Regions from separate parts of the Terrisporobacter hibernicus genome, predicted to be linked through region 2. Evidence: riboswitches for the same ligand, from Rfam matches in the RefSeq annotation. Region 2 holds a riboswitch; each other region holds the start of a gene.
The links. A riboswitch is a leader RNA that binds a small molecule or an ion and turns the genes downstream of it on or off. The one in region 2 is predicted to bind glycine.
Positions count from the first base shown of each region.

Region 1: another riboswitch for glycine. It lies ahead of JW646_RS05560 (glycine/sarcosine/betaine reductase component B subunit); the one in region 2 lies ahead of gcvPA (aminomethyl-transferring glycine dehydrogenase subunit GcvPA).
Region 3: another riboswitch for glycine. It lies ahead of JW646_RS02585 (alanine/glycine:cation symporter family protein); the one in region 2 lies ahead of gcvPA (aminomethyl-transferring glycine dehydrogenase subunit GcvPA).
Region 4: another riboswitch for glycine. It lies ahead of JW646_RS05545 (GrdX family protein); the one in region 2 lies ahead of gcvPA (aminomethyl-transferring glycine dehydrogenase subunit GcvPA).

Region 1 covers NZ_CP081135.1:1,158,105-1,163,247, reverse strand. Annotated here, with positions in the region: gene amrS (AmmeMemoRadiSam system radical SAM enzyme) at 1-482, shown strand, start outside; gene JW646_RS05570 (LacI family DNA-binding transcriptional regulator) at 669-1,340, shown strand; gene JW646_RS05565 (ROK family glucokinase) at 1,383-2,324, shown strand; glycine riboswitch at 2,622-2,724, shown strand; gene JW646_RS05560 (glycine/sarcosine/betaine reductase component B subunit) at 2,999-4,279, shown strand; gene grdB (glycine reductase complex selenoprotein B) at 4,292-5,143, shown strand, end outside.
Region 2 covers NZ_CP081135.1:1,275,724-1,280,866, reverse strand. Annotated here, with positions in the region: gene JW646_RS06155 (ABC transporter permease) at 1-729, shown strand, start outside; gene JW646_RS06150 (DUF2628 domain-containing protein) at 875-1,552, shown strand; gene JW646_RS06145 (folate family ECF transporter S component) at 1,825-2,343, shown strand; glycine riboswitch at 2,638-2,748, shown strand; gene gcvPA (aminomethyl-transferring glycine dehydrogenase subunit GcvPA) at 2,920-5,143, shown strand, end outside.
Region 3 covers NZ_CP081135.1:527,041-532,183, reverse strand. Annotated here, with positions in the region: gene JW646_RS02595 (AI-2E family transporter) at 1-522, shown strand, start outside; gene JW646_RS02590 (hypothetical protein) at 552-1,637, shown strand; glycine riboswitch at 1,859-1,947, shown strand; gene JW646_RS02585 (alanine/glycine:cation symporter family protein) at 2,266-3,636, shown strand; gene JW646_RS02580 (PepSY domain-containing protein) at 3,773-4,681, shown strand; gene JW646_RS02575 (hypothetical protein) at 4,848-5,143, shown strand, end outside.
Region 4 covers NZ_CP081135.1:1,152,758-1,157,900, reverse strand. Annotated here, with positions in the region: gene grdB (glycine reductase complex selenoprotein B) at 1-252, shown strand, start outside; gene grdA (glycine/sarcosine/betaine reductase complex selenoprotein A) at 348-818, shown strand; glycine riboswitch at 1,054-1,154, shown strand; gene JW646_RS05545 (GrdX family protein) at 1,321-1,683, shown strand; gene JW646_RS05540 (glycine/sarcosine/betaine reductase component B subunit) at 1,826-3,106, shown strand; gene grdB (glycine reductase complex selenoprotein B) at 3,119-4,426, shown strand; gene trxB (thioredoxin-disulfide reductase) at 4,598-5,143, shown strand, end outside.

The DNA of each region.
Region 1 (5,143 bases), 120 kb from region 2:
TGCCTTTTATTGATGCAATGAATATAGATTTAAAAGGATTTACAAAAAAATATTATAATGAAATTTGTGGAGCTACAATAGATCCAGTTTTAGAAACTATAAAGATAGCTAATAAATATACTCATGTAGAAATAACCACTTTGATGGTTAGGGATGAAAATGATTCTATAGATGAAATAGTTGAAATTGCAAAGTTTTTATCATTCATAGATAAAAACATTCCTCTCCATTTAAACAGATATTTTCCCAATTATAAAATGAAAAATGAACCTACATTAGTAGAAGATATTATGAAAGCAAAGGAAGAAGCTAAAAAATATTTAAATTATGTTTATGTGGGAAATGTAGCAGGTGTAGATAATAATACCTATTGTCCAAACTGTGGATATAATCTTGTAACTAGGGATATTTACACAACAAATTCTCATGTAAAAGGTGATAAGTGTCCTAATTGTAAGGAATATATAAATATAATATTTTAAAATAAGGTCCTCTTTTTAAGTAATAAAAAATAAAAAAGAGGGCTTTTTTAGTGCAAAAATAGTAAAGATTTTTATATGAGGATGAAACTTCCTAAGTAGAAGTATTTGATTATAACTTAAAATATAATATAATGAAGAATATAGTTACAATGAATAAAAAATGTTATATAAATTGGGGAGACGAGGATGAAAGTTACAATTAAAGATGTAGCCAAAGAAGCTAATGTTGCTGTCTCTACAGTATCTAGAGTACTTTCGGATAGTAGCAAAATTAGTGAAAAGACAAAAACAAAGGTTTGGGATGCAGTAAAAAAACTAAACTATGTTCCAAATGAAATGGCTAGAGGTCTGGCAAACAAAAGAACGAAGATATTAGCAGTAATTATACCACAATGGATTTGTGATTCCTTTTATCATCCTTTCTTTCTTCAAGTTTTTAGAGGTATAAGCAATTGTGCAAAAGATAGAGATTATTTTATTATGTATGCTTTTAAAGAAGAAGATGATACCTGGATTAATAGGTTTATACAAAGTAACTTTGTTGAAGGGATTTTATTATTTCACGAGGAAGAAGATAAAATTACTACTGAGTTTTTAAAGGATACAGAGTTTCCTTTTGTTTCAGTAAGTATAAATCAAGATTTAGAAAATGCACTGTTCTTTGAAGATGAGGATGAGAAGTCCATACATGAGGCAAATGGAAAATATTTAGGCCAATATGTTGCTAAAATAATGATGGATAAATTGGAAAGTAAAGATCCAGGTGAAAAATATTATATAATCAACACTAAGTTAATTGAAAAAGAATCTTTAGTAGATAAAATGAAAAGTAAGGTTTTATATAATAGAAATATTTAAAGTTAAATCAATCAATAAACATAGCAAATAGGAGGGGTATATATGAAGAAATATTCGTTAGGAATTGATATAGGAGGAACTACAGTAAAACTTGGTTTATTTAATGTTGAAGGTGAATTATTGCATAAGTGGGAAATTGAAACTAGAAAGATAGATAATGGAAAATATATCTTATCTGATATTACAGAGTCTATAAATAGCTTATTAGAAGAAAGAAATATATCTAAAGATGAATTATTAGGAGCAGGGGTTGGAGTGCCAGGACCTGTAAAAGATGATGGAACTATATTGGGAAGTGTAAATCTAGGATGGCAAGTATTTAACGTGTCAACAACTTTACAAGAATTACTGAGAATTCCTATAAAAGTGGCAAATGATGCAAATATTGCTGCACTAGGTGAAATGTATAAAGGTGGAGGAAAAGGATACGAAAATATGATAATGGTTACTTTAGGAACTGGAGTAGGTGGAGGAGTTATTATAAATAATAATGTAATAGCTGGATACACTGGTTCTGGTGGAGAGATTGGTCATATGAATGTTAATCCTCATGAAAAAATAAGTTGCAATTGTGGTAGAAAAGGTTGTTTAGAACAATATGCTTCAGCAACTGGAATAGCAAGATTAGGAAGAGAAATTTTAGAAAAAGAAAGTTGTGAATCTAAATTAAGAAATATTGAAAATATTACAGCTAAAGATGTATTTGATTTTGCCAAAGAAAATGATGAATTGTCTGTGAGAGTTGTAGAGAAGTTTAGCTCCATATTAGGTCGCGCTTTATCGAATATATCTTGTATTTGTAACCCAGAGGTCTTTGTTATAGGTGGTGGAGTTTCAAAAGCGGGAGATATGTTATTGGAGAATATAAAAAAACATTACTCACAGAATGCTTTCCATGCAACTGCTGATACAGAGTTTAAATTAGCAACATTAGGAAATGATGCAGGCATATTTGGAGGAGCAAAGTTAGCAAGTGAAATTTAGCTAGGATACTAAAAAATATTAATGTAATGAAAGTTGTGAAATAAGGAAATACTATATTTGAAGCTTAGTTTAATGGCTTAACCACATACTAAAAAGGAATATCACAGATAATGTTTTACTTGTACTGTGATATTCCTTTTTTATTGTTATAAAAAATTAGAAAACTTATTGAAAATTATAGAAAATATTTATATAATATAAGTAATATAAAAATAATTTATAAAACAAGTGTAAAAAATTTTTATATCCTATTTTTCTAGTAAACAAATATGTCAATAAAAATGCATATTATAAAGGTTGATTACTGCGGGAGAGACTTATTAAATTAAGAGCCGAAGGAATAATTTAGTGCTAAGCGAGCACTTAAGATGATCTCAGGCAAAAGGACCGTAGTAGGACTTAACTCTGGAAAGCAAATAATACAACAGGATAAAGCATATTGCACCGAAGGGGCAACTCTTTTAGAGGAAACTCTCAGGTTAAATACAGAGCAGAAAGCTATCTTACTTTCTGCTTTTTTTGTTGCAAAATTTTGCTATTTTAACACATCTGTAGCATGTCACATATAAATTATTTCAAAAGATATAAATAAAAAAGATTTATAAGTCTTAAATGGGCTTTTAAATAATCATGTTAAACCTAGTTAGAAATTAAAATATTTGGAGGTGATTATTTTGAAATTAGAATTAGGATATGTAAAGGTAAATGACATATGCTTTTCAGATGTTTCAAAAGTAGAAAATGGTGTTATCTATGTTAATAAGCAAGAATTAATAGACTTATTAATGGAAGATGAAAATATTAAATCTATTCAATTAGATATTGCTAGACCGGGAGATAGTACACGTATAATGCCAGTTAAAGATGTAATAGAACCAAGGGTAAAGGTTGAAGGACCAGGAGGAATATTCCCAGGTATGATTAGTAAAGTTACTACTGTAGGTAGCGGAAAAACTAATGTACTTAAAGGTTCAGCAGTAGTTACAACAGGTAAGATAGTTGGATTCCAAGAGGGTATTATTGATATGAGCGGCGAAGGTGCAAAATATACTCCATTTTCTAAGCTTTGTAACTTAGTAGTAGTTTGTGAGCCAATTGATGGATTAAAACAACATAACCATGAGGCGGCTTTAAGATTTGCAGGATACAAAGCAGCTATATACTTAGGAGAGTTAGCTAAAGACATAACTCCAGATGAAGTAGAAGTTTATGAAACAGATTCAATAATTGAAGGATACAAAAAATACCCAGAACTACCAAGAGTAGCTTATGTGTATATGCTTCAAACCCAAGGTTTATTACATGACACTTATGTATATGGTGTAGATGCTAAGAAAACAATATCTACTTTGATTTATCCAACAGAAGTAATGGACGGAGCAATAGTAAGTGGTAACTGTGTTTCTGCATGTGACAAAAACACAACTTATCATCACGTAAACAACCCAGTTATTCATGATTTATTTGAAAAACATGGTAAAGAGTTAAACTTTGTTGGTGTAATAATAACAAACGAGAATGTTTATCTTGCTGATAAAGAAAGATCTTCTAACTGGAGTGCCAAATTAGCAGAGTTTTTAGGAGTTGATGGTGTAATAATCAACGAAGAAGGATTTGGAAATCCAGACACTGACTTAATAATGAACTGTAAAAAGATAGAAGAAAAAGGAATAAAAACAGTAATAATAACAGACGAATATGCAGGTAGAGATGGAAAATCTCAATCATTAGCTGATGCTGATTCTTTAGCAAATGCAGTTGTAACAGGAGGAAATGCAAACGAATTAATTACACTATCTCCAATGGATAAAGTAATAGGATATCCAGAGGTTGCAGATGTTATAGCTGGTGGATTTGACGGAAGTTTAAAACCAGATGGCTCAATAGTTGCAGAACTTCAAGTTATTACAGGATCTACAAATGAAATAGGTTTTAATAAATTAAGTGCAAGATAGTGAGAGGGGGGGTTGAAGATGATAAAAGTTGTTCAATATATAAATCAATTTTTCGCACAAATAGGTGGGGAAGAAATGGCTCATGTTAAACCTGAAGTGAGAGATGGTATAGTAGGGCCAGGGGCTGCTTTTAATGCAGCATTTAAAGGAGAGGCTGAAATAGTAGCTACAGTAATATGTGGAGACTCTTATTTTAATGAAAATTTAGAAGAAGCTAAAAAAGTAGTTTTGGATATGGTTAAGGGGTATAATCCAGATGTATTTATAGCAGGACCAGCTTTTAACGCAGGTAGATATGGTGTTGCTTGTGGAACAATAGCTACTGCTGTCAAAGAAGAATTAGGAATACCTTCATTAACTGGTATGTACGTAGAAAACCCAGGAGCAGATATGTTCAAAGATAAAGTTTATATGGTACCAACAAAAAACTCTGCAGTAGGTATGAGAGATGCTGTTAAATTTATGGCACCTCTTGCTCTTAAACTGGCAAAGGGAGAAGAAATAGGTGCATCTATTGAAGAGGGATATATGCCAAATGGTATAAGAAAAAATTTCTTTGACAAAGAAAGAGGATCTAAGAGAGCAGTAGATATGCTTATCAAAAAATTAAAAGGTGAAAAATTTACAACTGAGTATCCAATGCCTGATTTTGATAGAGTAGCTCCAAATTTAGCAATTAAGGACTTATCTAAAGCTAAGATAGCTCTTGTTACTTCTGGAGGTATAGTTCCAAAAGGAAATCCAGATCATATAGAATCTTCAAGTGCATCAAAATATGGTAAATACGATTTAGAAGGATTTAAAATATTAAGTTGTGCAGATCATCAAACTGCTCATGGTGGATATGACCCAGTTTATGCTAAC
Region 2 (5,143 bases):
GATAATGAGAATAAATTTTTAAAGACACAGTTAAATGACAATGAAGCCATATTAATAATTCCTAAAAATTTAATAAATGCTTTTGACTTTAAAGTGGATTTTGATTTAGCAAATAGAAATATTAAAATAGTTGACTACTATGCAATGAATTTATTTGGATTTTTTAGAGGAAATCTTCCTTCGGTTGTTGTAAATGATAGTACATTCAATTCCTTAAAAAAAGACTTAAATAAAGATACAGAAAATATATCTTGTATCACCTTAAAACATTTTGAAAATAGTGCCAATATAGCTAAAGATATAAAGAAAAATAGTAATATAAAACCTTATAGTGTAGATAATTTCAATGAAGATAGTTATAACTTTATAAACGCAATTTATTTTATAGGCCTATTTATGTCACTGGTATTTATAATATCTGTAGGAAGTATTATGTATTTTAAATGTATTTCGGATGCAAGCAAAGATAAGCCTAGATTTGATACATTGAGAAAAATAGGAACAAATCAAGAATATATTAATAAATCTATTTATAAACAGGTTGGAATATTTTTCTTATTCCCCGCTATAGTAGCTATTATCCATAGCACAGTAGCTAGTTATGCAGTAACAAATTTGTTTAACCAAGATGGAAGGTTTTCTACTATAATAACAACTATTGTTTTCTCAGTAATTTATCTAGTTTACTACTTATTAACTTCAAAAAAATATATATCTTTAACCAAATAATAAATTAAGTCAGAAGAGAAATCTTCTGGCTTTTATTGTATATAAAGTAACCTACTAGTGTATTATCATATTAGACTCTATTGTAAGAATATATTAATAATAGTAAAATAAAAATACTTATTAAAAAATTTAAGGAGAGAAAGTTATGTCTGAGGAAAATAAGTTCATATATTGCTCAAAATGTGGGAAAAAAAGTTCAAAAAATGCTAAGTTTTGTACAAACTGTGGAAATAAATTAATAACAATAGAGGATAATGTAAAAAATGCTACTGAAAATATTAAAGACACTATAAAAAATAATGAAACATATAGAAGTTTTACAGATAGTAATTATGATGAAAATTATAAAGCAGATTTTGATAATATAGATATGGTTAACTTTATACAAAAGAAAGAAGAATACTATATACCTAAATTTAAGGAAATCCAAGAACTCTATAAATCTACTAGTTGGAACTGGGCCGCATTTTTCTTTAATTCATGGTGGTTTTTATATAGAAAAATGTATACTATAGGTTTTGGACTTATTATAGCAGATATATTAATTGGATCATTAATGCCATCTTTTTCATTAATTATAAGTATAGCAATAGCAGTTATTTCAGGGTTATACGGAAATATAGCTTACTTAAAGCACATACAAAAACAATTAAACTCTTTCATAAACATGGGAGACGAAATAAAACAAAGATTAATATTAAATAAAGGTGGAGTTAATATAGCAATACCAATAATACTAGCCATAATAACTCTAGTTTTTTTATTATTGATAGGTACATTAGGAACATTTTTATTTATGTTCTCTTCTCCATACTATTATTAGAATTATAAAATTCAACAATAATTAAGATACATAAATATTATATTTATGTGTCTTTTTTTATTTATATAGTATTATTTATTGTATTTGGAACGAAAAAGGTTAATAATCTAATCATTATTGAAACCTTGTGTTACAATTTAATTAAGTTATTTAAATTTCATAGATAGACTAATCAATAAATAATAATAGAAATATATATAATATTTATTATTTTTGATAACTCCACACATAAATCACATATTTATGTGCGAGCCCAATTTAGGAGGAAATTTATGAATAAAAAAATTAATGTTAAAAGACTAGTTCAGACTAGTTTATTAGTTGCATTACAAATTATATTAACTAGATTCTGCTCTATACAAACACCTATAGTTAGAATAGGATTTGGTTTTGTACCAGTGGCTATAATTGCTACTATGTATGGGCCAATATGGGCAGGTGTGGCAAATGGGATCGCTGATATTATAGGAGTTGTACTATTTCCAACAGGAGCATTTTTCCCAGGATTCACACTTACTGCAATATTGGCAGGGGTAGTATATGGAGTATTTTTACATAATAAGCCAGTTACATGGACAAGAATAATAGGAGCTGTTTTAGTTATAGACATAATTTTAAATTTAGGTCTAGATACTTATTGGCTGTCTATTTTAATGGGTAAAGGATTTATAGGATTATTGCCAACACGTTTACTTAAAGAAGCTATTATGATACCGTTAAAAATTATAACAATAGGAGTTGTATGGAAAAAATTCATAGTGAAATTACCTAAATTTTCACAAGCTATATAAGAAAAACTTATATGTAGCAGATTTAACCACTGCGAATTTAGAAAAGAAATAATGGTTGTTCAGCAATTCATACTAAAACTATAAGGGCTAAAGTTGGGGAAAGTCTATTGATTTTTACTAAGTAACTTTAATGTACGATAAAAGTGCTTATAACTTTTATAAGCACTTTTGTATATTTATCACACAATTTTAAATTGTCGAAAAAATCGGAAAAAACATATAAGAAAATGAACAAAAACAGTTGAAAAATATTATGAACTCACATACAATAATTTTAGAATTAAATAAATCCAAGTGAGATTTACGAGAGACATTTTTACCTAGGTAAAAAGGCCGAAGAAGCAATCTGAAAATCGCCATTAAATTTTCAGAGAAACTTTCAGGCAAGAATATCGTAAATTGATGGAACTCTGGAAAGACTTTGCTCATTAAGAGTGAAAGTCACCGAAGAAGAAAATGAGATTATCTCACTAAAACTTTCAGGTAAATGAACAGAGGATATGTGGCTACTATTTATAGTGTCTGCATATCCTCTTTTTTACGTATATATATAAAATGTGATGGGGGAGTAGGAGAATGATAGAATGTATGGAGCTAAAAAGAACTAAATTATTTTCTACACATGAAAAATTAAATGCAAAAATGTTTGAATTTGTAGGATGGGAAATGCCATTAGAGTATACAAGTGCAACTAAAGAACATGACTATGTAAGAAGAAGTGCCGGGCTATTTGATGTTTCTCATATGGGAGAAGTTGAAGTTAAGGGTAAAGACGCATTTAATTTTATACAGTATTTAATTACAAATGACATTACAAACCTGAAAGCAGAAGAAATTATATACTCACCAATGTGCTACGAAAATGGAATGACAGTAGATGATATGTTAGTTTATATGGTAAGTGAAGAAAACTATTTACTAGTAATCAATGCTGGTAATATAGATAAAGACTATGAATGGATTACAAAACAAAGTGAAAAATTTGACGTAAATATAAATAACATATCTAGTAATATTTCTCAATTGGCAATACAAGGTCCAAAAGCTGAAGATATATTATCTAAGTTAGTAAATATAAATTTAAGTGATATAGAGTTTTACAAATTTAAAAATAATGTAGAGGTTTGTGGAGAAAAATGTATAGTTTCAAGAACGGGTTATACTGGAGAAGATGGATTTGAAATATACTGTGACGAAAATGTAGTAGATAAAATATGGAATGATATTTTGGAAGTGGGAAAAGAAAATATAACACCAGTAGGTCTTGGAGCTAGGGATACTTTAAGAGCGGAAGTAAACTTACCTCTTTATGGTAATGAATTAAGTGAAAAAATATCTCCTATAGAAGTAGGTTTAGGAATATTTGTTAAACTAAATAAAGAAAATTTTATAGGAAAAGAAGCTTTAATTAGTTTAAAATCACAAAAAATACAAAGAAAATTAGTTGCTTTTGAAATGCAAGGAAAAGGAATGATAAGAAGTGGTTATGAAATAGAAGTAGATGGTAGTGTTATAGGATTTGTTACTACAGGGCTTAAATCACCAACTTTAGATAAATTTATAGGAATGGCAATAATAGATAGTAATCATGCCAAAATTGGAAGTGAAATAGGAGTAAGAGTAAGAAAAAAACTTGTAAGTGCAGTAATAGTAAAGAAACCTTTTTATAAAAAACAATATAAAAAATCAGAAATAGTAAAAGAAGAATATAAGCAATATTCATATATACCAGCAACTCATGAAGATGAAGAAAAAATGCTTAAAGCATGCAAAGTAAATTCAATAGACGATTTATTCTCAGACATACCAGATAGTTTAAAATTAAAAAGAGATTTACAGTTAGAAGAATCAAAATCAGAATTAGAAGTTAGTCAAATAGTAAAAAGCATAGCAGATAAAAATATAAGTACAGAAGAATTAACTTGTTTTTTAGGAGCAGGTGCTTATGATCATTATATACCTTCAATAATAAAACATATTACATCAAGAAGTGAATTTAACACAGCATATACACCATACCAAGCAGAAATAAGTCAAGGAACATTACAAAGTATATTTGAATTCCAATCAATGATAGCAGAAATAACAAAAATGGATATAGCAAATGCATCTATGTATGATGGTGCTACAGCGGCAGTGGAAGGGTGTTTATTAGCAGTTTCTAAAACTAGACGTAAAAAAGTAGTAGTAGGAAAAACTGTTCATCCAGAAACAAGAAAAGTATTAAAAACTTATTTACAATTTAATAATTGTGAAGTTGTGGAAGTTGATTATGATAGGGAGTCAGGTATGACGGATTTAAATAGATTGAATGAAGTAGTAGACGAGGATACTGCTTGCGTACTACTTCAAAACCCTAACTTTTTTGGTGTTATAGAAGACGTGGATGAAGTCGGGCAAATAGCTCATGACAAAAAAGCAATGTACGTATTAAGTGTAAATCCAATAACTTTAAGTGTACTAAAATCTCCAGGAGAGGTGGGGGCAGATGTGGCTGTTGGAGATGCACAACCTTTAGGCAATGCATTGAACTATGGTGGACCATATGTGGGATTTTTAGCTATAAAGTCAGGTTTAATCAGAAAAATGCCTGGTAGGGTAGTGGGTCAAACAGTAGATAGAGATGGAAATAGATGTTACTGTTTAACTCTTCAAACTAGAGAACAGCATGTTAGACGAGAAAAAGCAACTTCAAATATATGCTCAAACCAAGGTTTATGTGCTTTGAATTCAGCAATTTATATGGCAACTATGGGAAAAAAGGGTTATGAAGAAGTGGCAATGCAAAATATGCAAAAAT
Region 3 (5,143 bases), 750 kb from region 2:
ACTAAAACTTCAAATAGAATATTTGAATTAACTTACAGAAGTAATGAAACTTTTGGTAAATTCCTAAGTGGTAAAATAATTGACTCTGCTATTATAGGAGTATTGAGTTTTGTAGTATTCTCAATATTTAAGATGCCATATACATTATTAATATCTGTAATAATAGGTGTAACTAATATAATTCCATTCTTTGGTCCATTTATTGGAGCAATACCATCATTTATTATAATTTTATTTGTTTCTCCAACTAAAGCCTTAGTATTCTTGTTATTAGTATTTATAATACAGCAACTTGACGGAAACGTTATAGGACCTAAAATATTAGGAGATTCAATTGGTATATCAGCATTTTGGATATTGTTTGCCATACTTGTGGCAGGTAAATTCTTAGGGATAGTAGGTATGATAATAGGTGTACCTTTATTTGCCATTGTCTATTCAATTATAAAAGAAGATGTTGAATATAAACTTAAGAATAAAGAATTACCAACAGAGACCAAGGATTATATGGATAGAGTATAGCAATAAAATAATCAGGGGGAGATGTTATTATGAAGAAAAAAGGGGTTTTTATTTTAACGCTGTTGATGATGCTCTTGTTAACAGTTAATGCATTTGCAGATAATGTAGATAGTGCATCTAATTATTTCGCTTTAGATGAAGATATAAATATCTCAAAAGAAGTCTTAGGTGATATTTACTCTGCAGGTAAAAAGATCACTGTAAAAGATAATGTAAATGGTGATGTTATAGCACTTGGTGAGACCATCAACATAACAAGTAATGAGGTAAAGGGCAATATAAGATGTGGAGCACAAACTTTAAGTATTAATAGCAAAAATGTAAAAAATATAACTTCTTTTGGTCAAGATATTAATATAGGGGAAAAAACTACTGCAAAAGCTATTTACGTTGCAGGTGAGAATATTAATTTCAAAGGCAGTTGTGAAGGCTTTTATGCTACAGGTGATACAATAATAATTAATGGTAAAATTAATGGGGATGTTAACGTAAACTGCGATGAGTTAATTATTGCGGATAATGGTAAAATCACAGGGGATATAAAAGTATACTCTCCTAAAGAGCCTATTGTAAACTCCAATGTATCTATGAACGACATACAATACACTAAGATAGAAAATTCTACTAATGAGAGTAAACTAAAAGCTTTTTTAGGTTTTGGAACTATTTTATCGATTTTAGGATCTTTAATATTTGGATTGCTTTTATACTCTATATTTAAAAAATTCTTTATCAAAAGTGATGATTTATTAGTGAAAGAACCACTTCCAGTTGTTTTAGGAGGTATGGCATCATTTATATTAACGCCTATAGTTAGTTTATTGTTATTTCTAACGATAATAGCCTTACCTGTGGGAGTAATTTCACTGATTATGTACTTTATAGTAGTTTATTTATCTCCGGTGATTATGGGAATAGTACTTGGCAGACTAATACTTAAGAATAAAAATCCATATTTGCAGATTTTGCTTGGTGTGTTAGTTGTAAGACTACTAAGTCTTTTACCAATGGTAGGCGGTTTTGTATGGGTAGTAAGTGGAATGATAGCACAAGGTTTAATAGTATATTCATTTGTTCAATCAATAAAATATAAAGAAAAAAGAATAGAAATATAATAATAAAAAATATGGGTTATTTTTAACCCATATTTTTTAATGAAATAATTTTCTATAGGAATTTAAATTAATCTATTTGACAAGTGTTAGAAGATAATATACTATTATTGTTACAAGTTAACAAGTCAATAATCTGATGAAGCTTTACAGAAGAGTTGTTTTAGGACACACCGAAGGAGTCATACTCTCAGGTACTTTTTATAAAAGTGGGACTGTAAAGAATAGGAAACTCTGGAGATACCCGCAAAGGGAGCCGAAGGGGCAAGGCTTAACTGCTCAATCTCTCAGGCAAAAGGACAGAGAATATACGTAAAGCATATTTATGCTTTTCTTTAATATGTATGAAATCCTATACTAAATCATCTTTATGATTTAGTATTTTTTTACTTACTAAGATACTATAATACTTTTTATATATTCTTGTATTATCAATACGTTCATAGGAGAGTAAGAAAGTAAATTTTAAGCAAGGTAGTTGCCTAACATTTCATGCATATTCCAAATTATTATATTTTTAGCAAAGTGCATATTGTAATTGTATGCAGGATGCAATTTATTCTTGTCTTTATTCATAAAGGATTATATGATTTTGTACTTAAATTATTTAATTACAAAAGGAGTGTTTTTTATGGATTTTCTTAACTTATTAAACAAGGTGGACAGTTTTATATGGGGGCCACCATTATTAGTGTTACTAGTAGGTACGGGTATTTACCTTACAGTAAGATTGGGATTAATACAAATTGTCAAATTACCTAAAGCATTAAAATTAATTTTTAAAGCTGAGAATGAAGGTAATGGTGATATTTCAAGTTTTGGAGCTTTATGTACAGCTCTTGCAGCAACAATAGGAACAGGTAATATAGTTGGAGTTGCTACGGCAATCAAAGCTGGTGGACCAGGAGCATTATTTTGGATGTGGCTTGCTGCATTCTTTGGAATGGCAACCAAATATTCAGAAGGTTTACTTGCTATAAAATTTAGAACTAAAGATAAAAATGGCCAGGTATCTGGTGGTCCCATGTATTATATAGTAAATGGTATGGGTGAAAAATGGAGACCATTAGCATTATTTTTTGCTATAAGTGGTATACTAGTAGCCCTTTTAGGTATAGGTACATTTTCACAAGTAAACTCAATCACAGATGCAGTACAAGGGTCTTTTAATATAGACCCTAAAATAACAGGAGTTATATTAGCGATTTGCGTTGCGTTAGTTGTATTTGGAGGGCTGCAAAGTATATCCAAGGTGGCAACTAAAATAGTTCCTTTTATGACAGTAGCATATATATTAATATGTCTTACTATTTTGGGGAAATTTTATACATTAATACCAGAAACATTTACATTAATATTTAAAAGTGCCTTTACTGGTCAAGCGGCTACGGGAGGTTTTATAGGAGCAACTGTATCTATGGCTATTAGAAATGGTATAGCTCGTGGAGTATTTTCAAATGAGTCAGGTCTTGGAAGTGCTCCTATTGCAGCTGCAGCAGCAAAAACTAAGTGGCCAGCAGAACAAGGACTAATATCAATGACTGGTACATTTATAGATAGTATAATAATTTGTACTTTAACAGGAGTATCTTTAATTATTTCAGGTGTTTGGCAAAGTGATTTAAATGGAGCCCTGATGACTCAATCAGCTTTTGCATCAATACTTCCAAATTCAGGACCGATATTTTTAACAATAAGTTTAAGTTTATTTGCATTTACAACTATCCTTGGATGGAGCTATTATGGAGAAAGATGCTTTGAATTTTTATTTGGGGTAAAAAAAATAAATTTGTTTAGAGGTTTATTTGTACTTATGGTGTTGCTTGGAGCATTTTTAAAATTAGAAATGGTTTGGATTATAGCTGATATTGTAAATGGCCTTATGGCACTACCAAATTTAATTGCTTTACTTGCCTTATCGCCAATAATCATATCTGAAACTAAATTGTACCTAGATTATTTAGATGAAAAAAATAAATCAGATGGAGAAAAAATAAGCTAAAATATCATGTTTTGAATGTTTTATTGAAATTTTTAAAAACTTTTAAAAAAATTTTTACTTTTTTATAAAAAAGGTACCCAAAATAGAACTTAACCTTTGTATATATAGTGTAAAAAATAAAAAAGGAGAGATTTCAATGAAATTAAACAAAATGGTAGCAGTAGCTTTAGGTGTAATTCTTACATCATCAACAGCATTATCACAAGTAGGAGCGGCGGATGCAGCATCTAAACTTATAGGAAGTACAAAAGCAAAGGAAATAATGTTAAAGAAAGTTCCGGGAGCGAAAATAGTTAAATTTAGACTAGATAATGATAATACTCCAGAGTACGAAGGAGAATTGACAAAAGGAAGTTATAAGTACGAAATAGATGTAAATGCAAAAAGCGGAAAAGTAACAGATTACGAAAAGGAAACAATAAGAACATCTTCTTCAAAATACATAGGAGAAGCTAAAGCAAAAGAAATAATGCTAAAGAAAGTTCCAGGAGCAGAAATAGTAAAGTTCAAATTAGATAAAGATGATACAGCTGAGTATGAAGGTGAATTAAGAAAAGGTAACTATGAATATGAAATATCAGTAAATGCTAAAACTGGAAAAATAACAGATTACGAAAAGGAAATAATAAAAACATCTTCTTCAAAATACATAGGAGAAGCTAAAGCAAAAGAAATAATGCTAAAGAAAGTTCCAGGAGCAGAAATAGTAAAGTTCAAATTAGATAAAGATGATACAGCTGAGTATGAAGGTGAATTAAGAAAAGGTAACTATGAATATGAAATATCAGTAAATGCTAAAACTGGAAAAATAACAGATTACGAAAAGGAAATAATAAAAACATCTTCTAAGAAATTAATAGGAGAATCTAAAGCAAAAGAGATAATGCTAAAGAAAGTTCCAGGAGCAAAAATAGTTAAATTTGAGTTAGATAATGATAAAACACCAGAATACGAAGGTGAATTAAAAAAAGGTAACTATGAATATGAAATAACAGTTAACGCTATAACTGGTAAAATAACAGAATTTGAAAAAGATAATGATTAATAAAAAATAATTTTTAGTGGTAAAATATAAATAATGTTAATAAGAAACCTTAGATTGAAGTAAAATTCAGTCTAAGGTTTTTATTTTTAGTATAAATAGTTTTAAAAGAAGTATATAAGGTAAAATATATAATATAAATTATTATAAAAAATAAAGGAATAATCATATGAAAAAAGAGAGAAGACGTATAATTATTGATTTTGAAGTATTGTCCAAAGGTGGATTTTGGATGTGCTGCATGAAAGATTATAAAACAGAAAAAGAGCATGTTATTGTTAACGACAGGGAAGAGTTTCTTAGAGTTTTTAACAAAAACAAAGACTCTATTTGGGTGGGATATAATATAAAGGGATATGATCAATGGATAATGAAGGGAATAATTGCTGGGATAGATCCTTGTATTATATCAGAAAAGATAATTGAACAAAATATTTCTCCTTACGCAGTAGACAGAAGTTTAAA
Region 4 (5,143 bases), 120 kb from region 2:
TGTACTCGTTGCGGTGCAACGATGGTAAAAGAAATAGAAAGAGCTGGAATACCAGTAGTACACATGTGTACAGTAGTACCTATTTCTTTAACAGTTGGAGCTAATAGAATAGTACCAACTATAGCAATACCTCATCCTCTTGGAAATCCAGCACTACCATTGGAAGAAGAAAAGAAAATAAGAAGAAATCTTATAACAAAAGCATTTAAAGCATTACAAACTGAAATAGAAGATCAAACTGTATTCGAATAAAATTTAAACCATGTTTACATTGAGCAATATCTTAACGACTTGACATGCTCAATGTAAACATATAAAAATAAAATTTAGATCAGGAGGTATTTTTAATGAGTATATTAGAAAAGAAGAAAGTCATCATAATTGGTGACAGGGATGGTATACCTGGTCCAGCAATAGAAGAATGTGTCAAAACTGCAGGTGGAGAAGTTGTATTTTCTTCAACTGAATGTTTTGTCTGAACTGCTGCTGGAGCAATGGACTTAGAAAACCAAAAAAGAGTGAAGGAATTTGCTGAAGAATTTGGTGCAGAAAATGTTGTGGTTTTATTAGGTGCAGCTGAAGGTGAAGCGGCAGGTCTTGCTGCAGAAACAGTTACGGCTGGTGACCCAACATATGCAGGTCCATTGACAGGAGTCCAGTTAGGACTTCAAGTATATCATGCTTGTGAACCGGAAATAAAAAAAGAATTTGAACTAAATGTATATGATGATCAAATAGGGATGATGGAAATGGTACTTGATGTGGACGATATAGTTAATGAAATGACTACTATAAGAGAGCAATTTTGTAAGTACTAAAAGTTGAAAATAAAAGGTTATAAATAGTCATCCTTAACATATAAATTAATAAATATGGAAAAAAATAAATATATTGAAAAATATAAAAAAACTTGTTGCTTATTATAGAGATAATTAATTATAATCTAATTAAAATAGAAAAAAATTATAAATAAATAGAAACTTTAAATGAATGAATAATAAGACCATTATTATATTGCACAATAATTAGAATAATACAATTATTATATTAAGGATGACTATTACGGGAGAGACTTGTAAAAAAGCGCCGAAGGAATAAGCCAACATTAAGCGGATGTTGGTGATGATCTCAGGCAAAAGGACCGTAGTACGACTTAACTCTGGAAAGCAAGACATCATTAAGTTTAATCTATAAATATATGCACCGAAGGGGCAACTCTATGCAAATAGAGGAAAACTCTCAGGTTAAATACAGAGCAGAAAGCTAGGGGCTTTCTGCTATTTTATTGCAAAAAAATAGAACTGTTCTGGGGGATATAAAATGATAATAACTAACAACAATAAAGTATATGAAAAATACAAAAGTGATTATAAGGTTTATTATAAGGAATGCTCTTTTAAAGAAATCTTACTTTATGTAAGAGATAGAATTCATGAAGGACATATACTGTTAACTCACCCTCTGTCTAGTAGCATAAAACCAAATGAAACTCCATATAAATCAGTCCTAATATCTGATTATAAAGAATCCCTAGATTACAAATCTTTGACAATTATTGAAAATGCAATTTTAACATATGACAAATTTAAAAAAGATAAAGATTACACTGTTGAATTAACCAATAGAATAGTAGATGATTTTAAAATTGTAGATTTATCAATAATTGAAAACGCTCTCAAGTAAATAGAGCATATTTAGCAGAATTTATTATTCCATAGAAATAGTAATATGTTTTAATAGCACTTATTTTGTGCTTTTAAATAAATACCTAGTTCAAGTAAATAAAATTTTTGTAAATCAAATAAAATTTTTGGAGGTGATTTTTTTGAAATTGGAATTAGGATATGTAAAAATTAAAGACATATGTTTTTCTGATGTTTCAAAAGTGGAAGATGGAGTAATTTATGTTAATAAGCAAGAGTTAATTGACTTATTAATGGAAGATGAGAATATCAAATCAGTAGATTTAGAAATAGCAAAACCAGGGGATAGTATTCGTATTATGCCAGTTAAAGACGTTATAGAGCCAAGAGTTAAAGTTGAAGGACCAGGAGGAATATTCCCAGGCATGATGAATAAGGTAACAACAGTGGGCTCGGGAAAAACTAACGTACTTAAAGGTTCTGCTGTAGTAACAACAGGGAAAATAGTAGGTTTCCAAGAAGGAATAATAGATATGAGTGGAGAAGGGGCTAAATACACACCTTTCTCAGGGTTAAATAACTTAGTAGTAGTTTGTGAACCAGCAGATGGTTTAAAGCAACATAATCACGAAGAAGCTGTAAGATTTGCAGGATACAAAGCAGCTATATACTTAGGAGAGTTAGCTAAAGACATAACTCCAGACGAAGTAGAAGTTTATGAAACAGATTCAATAATAGAAGGATATAAAAAATACCCAGAACTACCAAGAGTAGCTTATGTGTATATGCTTCAAACTCAAGGATTATTACATGACACTTATGTTTATGGAGTAGATGCTAAGAAAACTATATCTACTTTAATAAATCCAACTGAAATAATGGATGGCGCAGTCGTAAGTGGTAACTGTGTTTCTGCATGTGATAAAAACACAACTTATCATCACTTAAATAACCCAGTTATACATGATTTATTTGAAAAGCATGGTAAAGAATTAAACTTTGTAGGGGTAATCCTTACAAATGAAAACGTTTATCTTGCTGACAAAGAGAGATCTTCTAACTGGAGTGCCAAACTAGCAGAGTTCTTAGGAGTTGATGGTGTAGTTATAACTCAAGAAGGATTTGGTAACCCAGATACAGACTTAATAATGAACTGTAAGAAAATAGAAGAAAAAGGAATAAAAACAGTTATAGTTACAGATGAGTATGCTGGTAGAGATGGAAAATCTCAATCATTAGCAGATGCGGATTCTTTAGCAAATGCAGTTGTAACAGGAGGTAATGCAAATGAGGTTGTTACCCTTCCTCCAATGGATAAAGTAATAGGATATCCAGAAGTTGCAGATGTTATAGCTGGTGGATTTGATGGAAGTTTACAACCAGATGGATCAATAGTTGCAGAGCTTCAAGTAATAACTGGAGCTACTAATGAACTTGGATTTAATAAATTAAGTGCAAGATAGTGAGAGGGGGGTTTGAAGATGATAAAAGTTGTTCAATATATAAATCAATTTTTCGCACAAATAGGTGGAGAAGAAATGGCTCATGTTAAGCCTGAAGTAAGAGAAGGTATAGTAGGGCCAGGTGTTGCTTTCAACGCAGCATTTAAAGGAGAAGCTGAGATAGTAGCTACTGTAATATGTGGTGATTCTTATTTCAATGAAAACTTAGAAGAAGCTAAAAAAGAAGTTTTAGAAATGGTTAAACAATATAATCCAGATATATTTATAGCTGGACCAGCATTTAATGCAGGTAGATACGGTGTTGCTTGTGGTACTATAGCTACAGCTGTACAAGATGAGTTAGGGATACCATCTTTAACAGGTATGTATATAGAAAATCCGGGTGCTGACATGTTCAAACAAAAAGTTTACATGGTACCAACTAGAAACTCTGCAGTAGGTATGAGAGATGCTGTTAAAGTTATGGCACCTCTTGCACTTAAATTAGGCAAAAAGGAACCTATAGGAGCATCAAAAGAAGAAGGATATATGCCAAATGGTGTAAGAAAGAACTTCTTTGATAGTGACAGAGGATCTAAGAGAGCTGTAGAGATGCTAATCAAAAAGTTAAAAGGAAAAGAGTTTACTACTGAATACCCAATGCCTAATTTTGATAGAGTAGAGCCAAATAAGGCTGTTGTTGATTTAAGTAGCGCTAAAATAGCTTTAGTTACTTCTGGAGGTATAGTTCCAAAAGGAAATCCAGATCATATAGAATCTTCAAGTGCTTCTAAATATGGCAAATACGATATAGGTTCATTCAAACATTTAAGTAGTGCTGATCATGAAACTGCTCATGGTGGATATGACCCAGTTTATGCAAATGAAGAGCCAGACAGAGTTTTACCAGTAGATGTTCTTAGAGAATTTGAAGAACAAGGTGTAATAGGAAGTTTACATCAGTACTTCTATACAACTGTTGGTAACGGAACTGCAGTTGCAAATGCTAAGAAGTATGCTGGTGAAATAGCTAAAGAATTAGTTGCAGATGGTGTAAATGCTGTAATCCTAACTTCTACGTGAGGTACTTGTACTCGTTGCGGTGCAACGATGGTAAAAGAAATAGAAAGAGCTGGAATACCAGTAGTACACATGTGTACAGTAGTTCCTATTTCTTTAACAGTTGGAGCTAACAGAATAGTGCCAACTATAGCAATACCTCATCCTCTTGGAAATCCAGCATTATCATTAGATGAAGAAAAGAAAATAAGAAAAGAGTTAGTTACAAAAGCATTAAAAGCTTTACAAACTGAAGTTGAAGACCAAACTGTATTTGAATAAAAACTCGATTTGCTTGAGCGACGTGTGGGCGAAACACTTCATGTGGCCAACAAGATGCGGATTTTACTACTTTAAGCCACTGCCTAGGCGCCATGAAATTTCAGACAGCTTTGTTGCTCACATTAAAGATTCTAGAATCTAAAAAATTTAATAATATGGGATGGGGATATAATGAGTAAAATATATGATGTTATTGTCATAGGAGGAGGTCCAGCAGGACTTTCAGCTGCATTATATGCAGGAAGAGCAAGACTTAGTACTTTAGTATTAGAAAAGAAAAAAGAAGGTGGTCAAATAGCATTAACTTCTGAGGTAGAAAACTATCCAGGATGCTTAGAAGGAGAATCAGGACCATCATTAATAGAAAGAATGCATAAACAAGTATTACACTTTGGCGCTGAATTTGCTATTGATAGTATAGAATCAGTTAATTTAGACGGTTCAGTAAAAGAACTAAAAGGTAAAAAAGACACTTATCAAGCTAAAGCTGTAATAATAGCTACAGGAGCTTCATCAAGACCAATAGGTTGTGCAAATGAAAAAGAATATATAGGAAAAGGCGTATCATATTGTGCTACATGTGATGGATCCTTCTTTGAAGATTTTGATATATATGTAGTTGGTGGTGGAGACACAGCAGTTGAAGAAGCGATGTTTTTAACTAAGTTTGGAAGAAGTGTAACAATAATACACAGAAGAGATGAACTTAGAGCTGCT